Thiocapsa bogorovii: one gene and its partner. The protein of the gene in region 1 interacts with the protein of each later gene in a pairwise test. Links are inferred from orthologs where the notes say so. Each region holds a gene or a part of one and is shown in the gene's direction. Other genes may lie near its edges.

Region 1 (5,826 bases):
GGGTTGGGCCCTTCGTCCGCGACGGCAACGCGGGCAAGGGCGTGAAACCTCGAACCATCGGCAGTTCGGTTCAGTGTCTTGGTGGCGGCAAAGGTGCGGAGCCCGCGTGCGGGATGGATGTGGGCGCGGGGATCAGCTTTTCGCCCCGTCGCCGTGCTCGGGTTCAGGCTGGGCTTGATGCGGCCGTCTTTTTCCGAGCGGCGCATGACCGGCCTCGACCCCGACCTCACTTCCCGCAGTCGGTTTGGGGCGACGCCTTTTTCCGATATTCTTGCGGTCGCGCAGGCGATCCTTGGGCTTTGGCGCGGCGGCCTTCGCACCGAGGGCCTTGGCCGCACTCTTCTTTTTTGCCCCTTTTTTCGCACCCGAGCGTTTGGTCGGACCCTTGAAGGAGGCCTTGAGCCCTTCGATGCTGCGACGCTCGAGGCCGAGATTCAGATACCGCTCGATGCTCTCCAGTCGATTCCATTCGGCGGCACCAACCAGCGAGATGGCCACGCCCTGCTCCCCGGCACGGCCGGTACGCCCGGTGCGGTGTAGATAATCGTCCCCGCTGCGCGGTAGGTCGAAGTTGATCACTCGCTCGACACCGGGGATGTCGAGCCCGCGTGCCGCGACATCGGTGGCGATCAGGACATTGACCCGCCCGCTGTGCAGCAGCCCGACGACACGATTGCGCTCGCGTTGCTCCAACTCCCCGTGCAGTACGGCCGCGCGTTGACCCTCGCCGATCAGATAGTTGCCGAGCGCCGTCGCACCGTCGCGGGTGTTGGTGAAGACCAGTGCCTTCTCGTAGGTCTCGTTGCGGAGCAGCCAGAGGATCTGCTGCTGCTTGTGCTCGGGACCGTCGCTCAAGATGACCTGATGCGTGATGTCTGGATGCTGCTCGCGTACCGGATTGACGGTCAGTACGCGCGGATCGCGCAGCAGGCGCTCGGTGATACGACTCAGGCCTCGGTGGTGCAGGGTCGCCGAGAACAACATCGACTGGCGCGTCGGGTTGGTCCGGCCGATGATCGTGAGGACATCGTCGACGAAGCCCATATCGAGCATGCGGTCGGCCTCGTCGAGGACCAGGATCTCCAGGTCGGTCAGGTCGGCCTCGCCCTTCTCGAGAAGCTCGAGCAAGCGACCGGGCGTCGCCACCAGAATCTCCGGGTTCTTGCGCAGGGTCGCGATCTGATGCGCCCTTGAGTCGCCGCCCGTAATCACGCCGTTGTTCAGGCGCGTGTAGCTGGCGAGGCGAGTGAAGTGCACATGGATCTGGCGGGCCAGCTCACGGGTCGGCACCAACACCAGGGCGCGCGTCCCGCTGTCGGAGCGAGGCGCGCCGACCAAGCGCTCCATGACCGGCAGCAGAAAGGCGGCGGTTTTCCCCGAGCCCGTCGCGGCCGAGACCAAGAGATCGAGACCCTCCATCGCAGCCGGGATCACCTGAGCTTGGACCTCCGTCGGGGTCTCGAAGCCCTCTTTTTCCAGTCCGCGCATGAGGGCGTCCGGAAGCAAAAACTCAGCAAAGTTCCTGTTCATGTGCGCCACGATACACCAAATACGGGCCTTCGCGGCAGGCGGACTGCGTCGCCGCGCAGCTCCACCGCCGCCGACGTCTGACTCCACCGAGCATGCACGGAGTTGTCGCCATATCGCACGCCCCCGCGCACCCCGGGCCGGCGTTGCGCCTCCTCGCCACAGCGGAAGTAATCAGGTTGTCCTGGAATCGACCGCCGTGGTCTCCGGTTGCCCCTGAGGCAGGGCGAATCGGCGACAAAGTCGCCGTTATGGATGGGGAAGGGGTGCCCCGCGTGGTAAACTTCACCGGCTAATCATCCGTACAAACGCGGCCCGTTACGGTGCTCCGCGCGGCACGCCTCAACGTCGGTTTACCACGCCCATGGCAGATTTCGCGAGAGAAGTTCTTCCCATCAATCTCGAGGACGAGATGCGTCAGTCCTACCTCGATTACGCCATGAGCGTGATCGTGGGGCGCGCGCTTCCCGATGTGCGCGACGGACTCAAGCCGGTTCACCGGCGTGTCCTCTTCTCGATGAGCGAGCAGGGCAACGTCTGGAACCGTGCCTACCGGAAGTCTGCTCGCGTGGTCGGCGACGTCATGGGTAAATACCACCCTCACGGTGACTCGGCCATTTACGACACCATGGTCCGCATGGCGCAGCGCTTCTCGATGCGCTACCTGCTGGTGGACGGGCAGGGCAACTTCGGCTCGGTCGACGGGGATCCCCCCGCGGCCATGCGCTATACCGAGGTGCGGATGACGCGCATCGCCGACGCACTGCTCGATGACCTCGACAAGGACACGGTCGACTTCATACCCAACTACGACAACACCGAGCATGAGCCGGTTGTCCTCCCGGCGCGCTTCCCGAATCTGCTGGTGAACGGCTCATCCGGCATCGCCGTGGGCATGGCCACCAACATCCCGCCGCACAACCTGCGCGAGGTCATCGATGCCTGTCTGGCGACCATCGACAACCCGTCGATCACCATCGAGGAGCTGATGGTGCTGGTGCCCGGCCCGGATTTCCCGACCGCGGCGCTGATCAACGGCGTGCGCGGTATCCGCGAGGCCTACCGGACCGGTCGCGGCCGAGCGGTCATCCGTGCCCGTACCATGATCGAGGTCCAGAAGCGCAGCGGGCGCGAGGCGATCGTCGTCACCGAGCTGCCCTACCAGGTCAACAAGGCGCGTCTGCTCGAGCGCATCGCCGAGCTGGTGAAGGAAAAGAAGATCGAGGGCATCGCCCAGGACGGTCTGCGCGACGAGTCCGACAAGGACGGCATGCGCGTCGTCATCGAGCTTAAACGCGATGCCTACGCCGAGGTGCTGCTGGCAAACCTCTACCAGCACACCCAGATGCAGCAGGTCTTCGGTATCAATATGGTCGCCCTGGTCGACGGCCAGCCGCGGACTCTGAATCTCAAGCAGATCCTCGAATACTTCATCCGTCACCGCCGCGACGTGGTGACGCGCCGCACCCTCTTCGAGCTGCGCAAGGCCCGCGACCGCGCCCACGTCTTGGAAGGCTATGCGATCGCGTTGGCGAACATCGACGAGATCATCGCCCTGATCAAGGCATCGGCCAACCCGGCCGAGGCGCGCGAGGGACTGATGGCGCGGACCTGGGCGCCCGGCTCGGTGACCGGCATGCTCGAGCGTGCCGGCGCGGAGCAGACCCGCCCCGAGGAGCTCGAATCGGCCTTCGGTCTGGTCGACGGGGGATATCGGCTGAGCGAGCGCCAGGCCAAGGCGATCCTGGATCTGCAGCTTCAACGCCTGACCGGGCTGGAGCAGGACAAGATCCTCGACGAATTCAAGGAGATACTCGACAAGATCGCCGCCCTACTGATGATCCTCTCCGAATCCGATCGCCTCATGGACGTGATCCGCGAGGAGCTCACGGCGATCCGCGATCAGTTCGGCGACGACCGGCGCACCGAGATCCAGGTCGACCACACCGACCTCACCCTGGAGGACATGATCGCGCCTGAAGAGGTCGTGGTGACGATGTCGCATCAGGGCTACGTCAAGGCCCAGCCGATCAGCGACTATCAGGCGCAGCGGCGCGGCGGCAAGGGCAAGAGCGCAACCTCCTTTAAGGAAGAAGACTTCATCGACCGCATCTTCGTGGCCAACTCGCGCGACACCGTGCTCTGCTTCTCCAGTCGCGGGCGCGTGTACTGGCTCAAGGTTTACGAGCTGCCGCAGGCCGGTCGCGGCGCGCGCGGTCGGCCGATGGTCAACCTGTTGCCGCTGGAGCAAGGCGAGCGCATCAACGCCGTGCTGCCTGTGCGCGACTACGAGTCCGGCTATTTCGTCTTCATGGCGACCAGCGCCGGCACGGTCAAAAAGACCCCGCTCGACGACTTCTCGCGGCCCCTCTCGCGCGGCATCATCGCGATCGATCTGCGTGAAGACGAGTATCTCATCGGCGTTGCCATCACCGACGGCAAGCAGGACCTCATGCTCTTCACTTCCGCCGGCAAGGCGGTGCGTTTCAGCGAGGGTGCGGTCCGCGCGATGGGTCGAACCGCCCACGGCGTTCGCGGCGTGTCACTTGCGCCGGGGCAAAAGGTGATCTCCCTGCTCGTGCCCGAGCCCGGCACCGTGCTCAGCGTGACCGAAAACGGCTACGGCAAGCGCACCCGTGTCGAGGACTTCCCGACCAAGGGTCGCGGCACCAAGGGTGTGATCGGCATCAGTACCTCCGAGCGCAACGGTGCCCAGGTCGGCGCCGTGCTGGTGCGTCCCGGCGACGAGATCATGTTGATCACCGAGGGCGGCACACTGATCCGCACCCCGATCGATCAGATTCCGGTCGTGGGTCGCAGTGCGCAGGGCGTGAAGCTGATCAATCTCGGCGAGGGCGAGCGGCTTGTCTATCTCGAGCGGATCGTCGCGCTGGAGGGCGAGAAGGAAGGCAATGGGGATCTTGCCGAGCATCAAGATCCGGACGAGGCGAACGACGAGCCGAACGATGATGATCAGTCTCCCGATGCCGATCCCGACAGCGATCCGCAGGCATAGAGCAACCGCTGTTGTCGGTTTTCGGTTGGCGCGCGCTGCGGACGCGCGCCTTCTAAACCGCGTTCGGAGCGAAATGCTGAATTTCGAGTGAGCTCACCGTTCGGCGCATCCACGGCCTTTCGCGGGGGCGTGGTTTAAAATGATATATGTTTTAATAGTTTAAACCGCGCCGGCTCCAACGCTCGTCAAGGCTGTCGGGGCCGATTCCATCCAAAAACATCGCATACCGCGCCGGGCGCGGTTTAACGGAGATCACAGAATGGCTCGGGTTTACAACTTCAGCGCAGGCCCTGCAATGCTTCCTGAGCCTGTCCTAAGCAGGGCGCGCGACGAGATGCTCGAGTGGCGCGGCAGCGGCATGTGCGTCGCTGAAATGAGCCATCGCGGCAAGGAGTTCATGTCGATCGCGGCCCAAGCCGAGGCCGATCTGCGCGAGCTCCTGGCGGTCCCGGCCAACTATAAGGTCCTGTTCCTTCAGGGCGGCGCATCCACACAGTTCGCAGCCATACCCATGAATCTCCTGCGCGGCGCGGCGAGTGCGGACTATCTGAACACCGGTTCCTGGTCCAAGAAGGCGATCGCCGAGGCGCGCCGCTATGGTCAAGTCCATGTTGCCGCCAGTACCGAGACCGAACGCTTCACCCGTGCGCCGTCTCAGGACGAGCTGACCCTGAGCGACGATGCCGCCTACGTCCACTACACCCCCAACGAGACCATCGAGGGCGTCGAGTTTCCCTATGTCCCGGATGTCGGCGACAAGCCTCTGGTTGCGGACATGTCTTCGACCATCCTGTCGCGCCCCATCGAGGTCTCGCGCTTCGGACTCATCTATGCCGGTGCCCAGAAGAACATCGGCCCGGCGGGGCTCACCATCGTGATCGTCCGCGAGGATCTGCTCGGCCAGACCCTGTCCGGGACACCGACCATGCTGGACTACAAGGTCCAGGCCGACAACGAGTCCATGTACAACACCCCGCCGACCTACGCCTGGTATCTCGCCGGACTGGTCTTCGAGTGGTTGAAGGGCCTTGGTGGCCTGGATACGATGGGCAAGATCAACGCACGCAAAGCCGAGCTCCTCTATAAGACGATCGATGACTCGGGCTTCTTCAAAAACCCGGTCGCGCCGGGGTCGCGCTCCTGGATGAACGTCCCCTTTACCCTCGCCGACCCGGAGCTGGACGACACCTTCATCAAAGAGGCGAAGGCCGCGAACCTGACGACGCTCAAGGGCCATCGTTCGGTCGGCGGCATGCGCGCAAGCATCTACAATGCAATGCCGC
Region 2 (4,448 bases), 1.8 Mb from region 1 along the record:
TTATGGCGCTTGTTCGAGGAAGCGGAGGGACAGCGGATGGTCGCTCGGTTGGGCTACCATCCGACCGAGATCAAGGATGGATCGATCCACCAAGACACGATGTTCCACGTGGAACAGGGTATCGTGACATCCGCTGCCGTCGCCGATCGTCCACCCCCCCCGACGTCCTTGCCTTGATGGCATCACCGGCCGATGTCCTTGATCTGCGCGCAGTACGGCGCCTGAAGCGCTTCGGCCTACGTTCCCGTATAATGGATCGTGCTTCGGGACAGTCTTGCCCCGGCGCCGACTCACCCGACTGCGATGCCCACCATGCTTCCACGAAGCGGTGATACAGTCATCGGCCAACGGCCAAGGGTCGCGCCGCAAGCGCTTGCGCGCCCTCCCACCGATCCATCATCTCGATCACGCCACATGACCTACGACTCAACAAACATCAAAGTCCTTCGCGGGCTCGACGCGGTCCGTAAACGGCCGGGCATGTACATCGGCGACACGGACGACGGTACCGGTCTGCACCACATGGTCTTCGAAGTCGTGGACAACTCCATCGACGAAGCCCTTGCCGGCCATTGCGACAACATTCGCGTCATCCTGCACGGAGACGGCTCGGTGTCGGTAAGCGACAACGGGCGCGGAATACCGGTCGACATCCACTCGGAAGAACAAAGGTCCGCGGCCGAGGTGATTCTCACGGTTCTCCACGCCGGCGGAAAATTCGACGACAATTCCTACAAGGTCTCGGGCGGACTCCACGGCGTCGGGGTCTCGGTCGTGAACGCACTCTCCGATCGCCTTCTCCTGAAGATTGCCAGAGGAGGGCGCCTGTATCAGCAGGAGTACCACCTCGGGGAACCCCAATATCCGCTCAAGCATGTCGGAGACACCGACGCAACAGGAACGGAAATTCGGTTCTATCCGTCTGAGCAGACCTTTACGCACATCGAATTTCACTACGATATCCTCGCAAAGCGACTCCGGGAACTCTCCTTCCTCAACTCCGGAGTCCGTATCGAGTTGTTCGAGGAGGCTACCGGTCGAGAGGACGTCTTCGAGTATCAAGGAGGGATCCGTGCCTTTGTCGAGCACCTCAATCAGAACAAAGAGCCGATTCATCCGAGCGTGATTCACTTCACTGCCGAGCGGCAAACGGTCACGGTCGAGCTCGCAATCCAGTGGAATAACGGCTATCAAGAAACGATCTTCTGTTACACCAACACAATCCCGCAAAAAGATGGCGGTACCCATCTGGCGGGACTTCGGGCCGGGTTGACACGAACCTTGAACGGCTACATCGAACGCGAAGGCCTAGACCGCAATCAGAAGGTCCGGCCGGTCGGCGACGATGCGCGCGAAGGCTTGACAGCGGTCCTCTCCGTGAAGGTGCCTGATCCGAAATTTTCGTCCCAGACGAAAGATAAGCTGGTCTCCTCGGAGGTCAAGGCGATCGTCGAATCGCTCGTGGTCGAGCAGCTGAACATTTTTCTCGAGGAGCAGCCGGGGGAGGCGAAAGCCATCGCCAACAAGATGCTCGAGGCCGCGCGTGCTCGGGAGGCGGCCCGCAAAGCGCGCGAGATGACACGGCGCAAGGGGGTGCTCGATGTGGCAGGGCTGCCGGGCAAGCTTGCCGACTGCCAAGAAAAGGATCCTGCCAATTCGGAGCTGTATCTGGTCGAGGGTGACTCGGCAGGCGGCTCCGCCAAACAAGGGCGTGACCGGGCCTTCCAAGCCATTCTCCCTCTCAAGGGAAAGATCCTGAACGTCGAGAAGGCCCGCTTCGACAAGATGTTGTCTTCTGCCGAGGTCGGGACACTCATCACCGCGTTGGGATGCGGGATCGGACGCGAAGAATACAACCCGGACAATCTGCGCTATCACCGAATCATCATCATGACGGACGCTGACGTTGACGGCGCCCATATTCGGACGCTCCTCTTAACCTTCTTTTATCGACAGATGCCCGAATTGGTCGAACGCGGCCACATTTTCATCGCCCAGCCGCCACTCTACAAAATCAAAAAGGGAAAGCAGGAGGAATACCTGCTCGACGACGCAGCACTGAATGGCGCCATGCTCCAAGCCGCACTCGACGGGGCTAACCTCCATGTCAATGCGGACACCGTACCTTTGGCAAGCACCGCGCTCGAAACGCTCGCGCGTGACTATCAGGTGTTCGTCGGGATTATCAAACGCCTGTCGACACGCTACGACGCAGTATTTCTCGATGAGTTGGCGAAAGCGCCGCCGCTTGACGATGCACTCGTGGGCGATGCTCAAGCTTTTGCCGATTGGCTGAGCGACATGGAGCGACGTTTGAATCAACTCGATTCAATCTCCCTGCATTACCGACTCGCTCTCAGTAGTCCGACATCGCTTCGACCGGACTCTCTGGAGCTGGTTCGATTGATTCATGGTATTCCCGAGAGCCGCATCATCCCTTTGGATTTCTTCCACACGGCGGATTATGCAAGGATCTTGGATTACGGACGGAAGGTCGCTGGATTGATCGAGCCGGGGGCCTACGTCGCACGCGGCGATCGCCGCAAGGAGATCACGGAGTTGGGCGAAGGGATCCGTTGGCTGCTCGCGGAGGCACAGCGTGGGCACAGCATCCAGCGCTACAAGGGCCTTGGAGAGATGAACCCCGACCAGCTCTGGGATACCACCATGAATCCGGAGACTCGGCGCCTGTTACGAGTCACCATCGAGGACGCCGTGGGCGCAGACCAGATCTTCACCACACTGATGGGGGATCATGTCGAGCCGAGACGGGAATTCATCGAGCGCAACGCGCTGAATGTCGAGAATCTCGATGTTTAGAGCGGGTTCGACCCCGGCAATGTGGCGACCGTGGATTCGATCCAGGCTTCCGCCGCAGCATTGATCTCGGTTGCGGTTCGACCGGCGGTGGGAATCGTTGGCCCGATGATCACGTCGATCGTTCCGGGTTCCTTACGGATGCTGCGCCGTCCCCAAAAGTAGCCCGCGTTGTGTGCGATCGGTACGACCGGCCTACCGCTGCGCTCGGCGAGGACAGCTCCACCGATCGCGTAGGGATGGCGGCAACCCGGTGCGACACGGGTGCCCTCGGGGAAAACGATCACCCAACGCCCGCTCTGCAACAGGTGCATACCTTCGCGCACGAGCTCGACGATCGCTCGACGACCCGCGGTCCGATCGATCGGAATACAGCGAAGGCGCTTCAAACCAGCCCCGAAGACCGGGATGCGCATCAACTCCTGTTTCAAGACCCAGCTTTGGCGGATCGGCAACAAAGCCCTCAAGGCGATGATGTCCCATGCCGACTGATGCTTGCTTAAGACAACCGCAGTCTCGACCGGCACCGTCTCCAGTCCGCTGACCCGGTAGTGCAGTCCACAGATCCATCGCAGTGCCCCCAGATTGAGCTTCGCCCACTGCTGTGCGAGCCGATCGAGACCCGATTCCGATACGATCGGACCGAGGACAAGCAGAAGTGTGGAGTAGACGATGACCGATCCGACCAAAAAGACCTCGTAGAGGATGGATCGGACCAGGATCAGAACCGAAAACAGCCCGGAGATCAGTCGATTCCTGAGTGTCGGGCTATCCATAGAGCAGGGCATCGACGGCGGAGGCCAGATCGGCATAGACCGGAACCCCGGCAAGATGCGAGGAACCGCCAGCCACAGTGTCTTCTCCTTTTCCCGTGCGAACCATCCAGGGATCGGCCCCGGCAGCCCTTGCCGCCAGGACATCGCCGAGTGAATCACCGACAAAGGGTACGCCCGGGAGCTTCACCGAAAGGCGCCTCCCGATTTCCTGGAGCATGCCCGGTCTGGGTTTGCGACAGTCGCAGCCGTCATCAGGGCCATGCGGGCAATAGACGATCATCTCGACTCGTCCTCCCTGTTCGGCCAACAGATCCCGAAGCTTGCGGTGCATGCTGTCGAGGTCGGCCGGTGTCAGCAGGCCACGCGCCAAACCCGATTGGTTGGTCGCCACGGCCACACGATACCCCGCGTGCGAGAGTCGCGCGATGGCATCGATACTGCCGGGCAACGGCATCCATTCATCGATGGATTTGACGAAATGTTCCGAGTCCGCGTTGATCACGCCGTCCCGATCCAGGATCACGACCCGCTCACCCATCACTGTTGCCCTCGAAGACAAAGAAGCAGCCTCCCCCTCGTCCGGTCGACGCGTTGATCATTCCTGGAGACGCGAGATGTCTGCGACCAGCAGGAACAGCCCGGCCAGTGAATGGAGCAGTCGAATGCGGTTCTCGCGGATCTCGGGATCGTCCACCATCACCATCACCTGATCGAAAAAGGCCTCGAGATCGCCCTCGAGCTCCGACAAAAGTTGCAACACTCCCATGTAGTCGCGGGCTTGCGCGAGTGGTAAGACCAGAGAAGACAGCTCCGCGACCCGAGCCGCAAGACGGATTTCGGCAGGCTCGTCGAGCA

The links. Proteins that work in one complex are often made in the same cells at the same time.
Region 2: the proteins of gyrA (region 1) and gyrB interact in binary tests that used the Escherichia coli proteins (3 or more experiments, as listed by UniProt). The link is inferred for Thiocapsa bogorovii from one-to-one orthologs.

Annotation. Positions count from the first base shown.
Region 1 is NZ_CP089309.1:4,624,044-4,629,869, forward strand. What follows is about bases 1,562-4,743. They hold gyrA (DNA gyrase subunit A), read left to right. Parts: upstream 1,562-1,891; coding sequence 1,892-4,543; downstream 4,544-4,743. Outside these bases: LT988_RS20595 (DEAD/DEAH box helicase), read right to left, coding at 133-1,530; serC (3-phosphoserine/phosphohydroxythreonine transaminase), read left to right, coding at 4,803-5,826. UniProt on the Escherichia coli protein: A type II topoisomerase that negatively supercoils closed circular double-stranded (ds) DNA in an ATP-dependent manner to maintain chromosomes in an underwound state.
Region 2 is NZ_CP089309.1:2,819,191-2,823,638, forward strand. What follows is about bases 43-3,117. They hold gyrB (DNA topoisomerase (ATP-hydrolyzing) subunit B), read left to right. Parts: upstream 43-414; coding sequence 415-2,820; downstream 2,821-3,117. Other genes in these bases: recF (DNA replication/repair protein RecF), read left to right, coding at 43-177; LT988_RS12775 (lysophospholipid acyltransferase family protein), read right to left, coding at 2,817-3,117. In the rest of the region: more of recF, read left to right, coding at 1-42; more of LT988_RS12775, read right to left, coding at 3,118-3,593; gmhB (D-glycero-beta-D-manno-heptose 1,7-bisphosphate 7-phosphatase), read right to left, coding at 3,586-4,131; glyS (glycine--tRNA ligase subunit beta), read right to left, coding at 4,189-4,448. UniProt on the Escherichia coli protein: DNA gyrase negatively supercoils closed circular double-stranded DNA in an ATP-dependent manner to maintain chromosomes in an underwound state.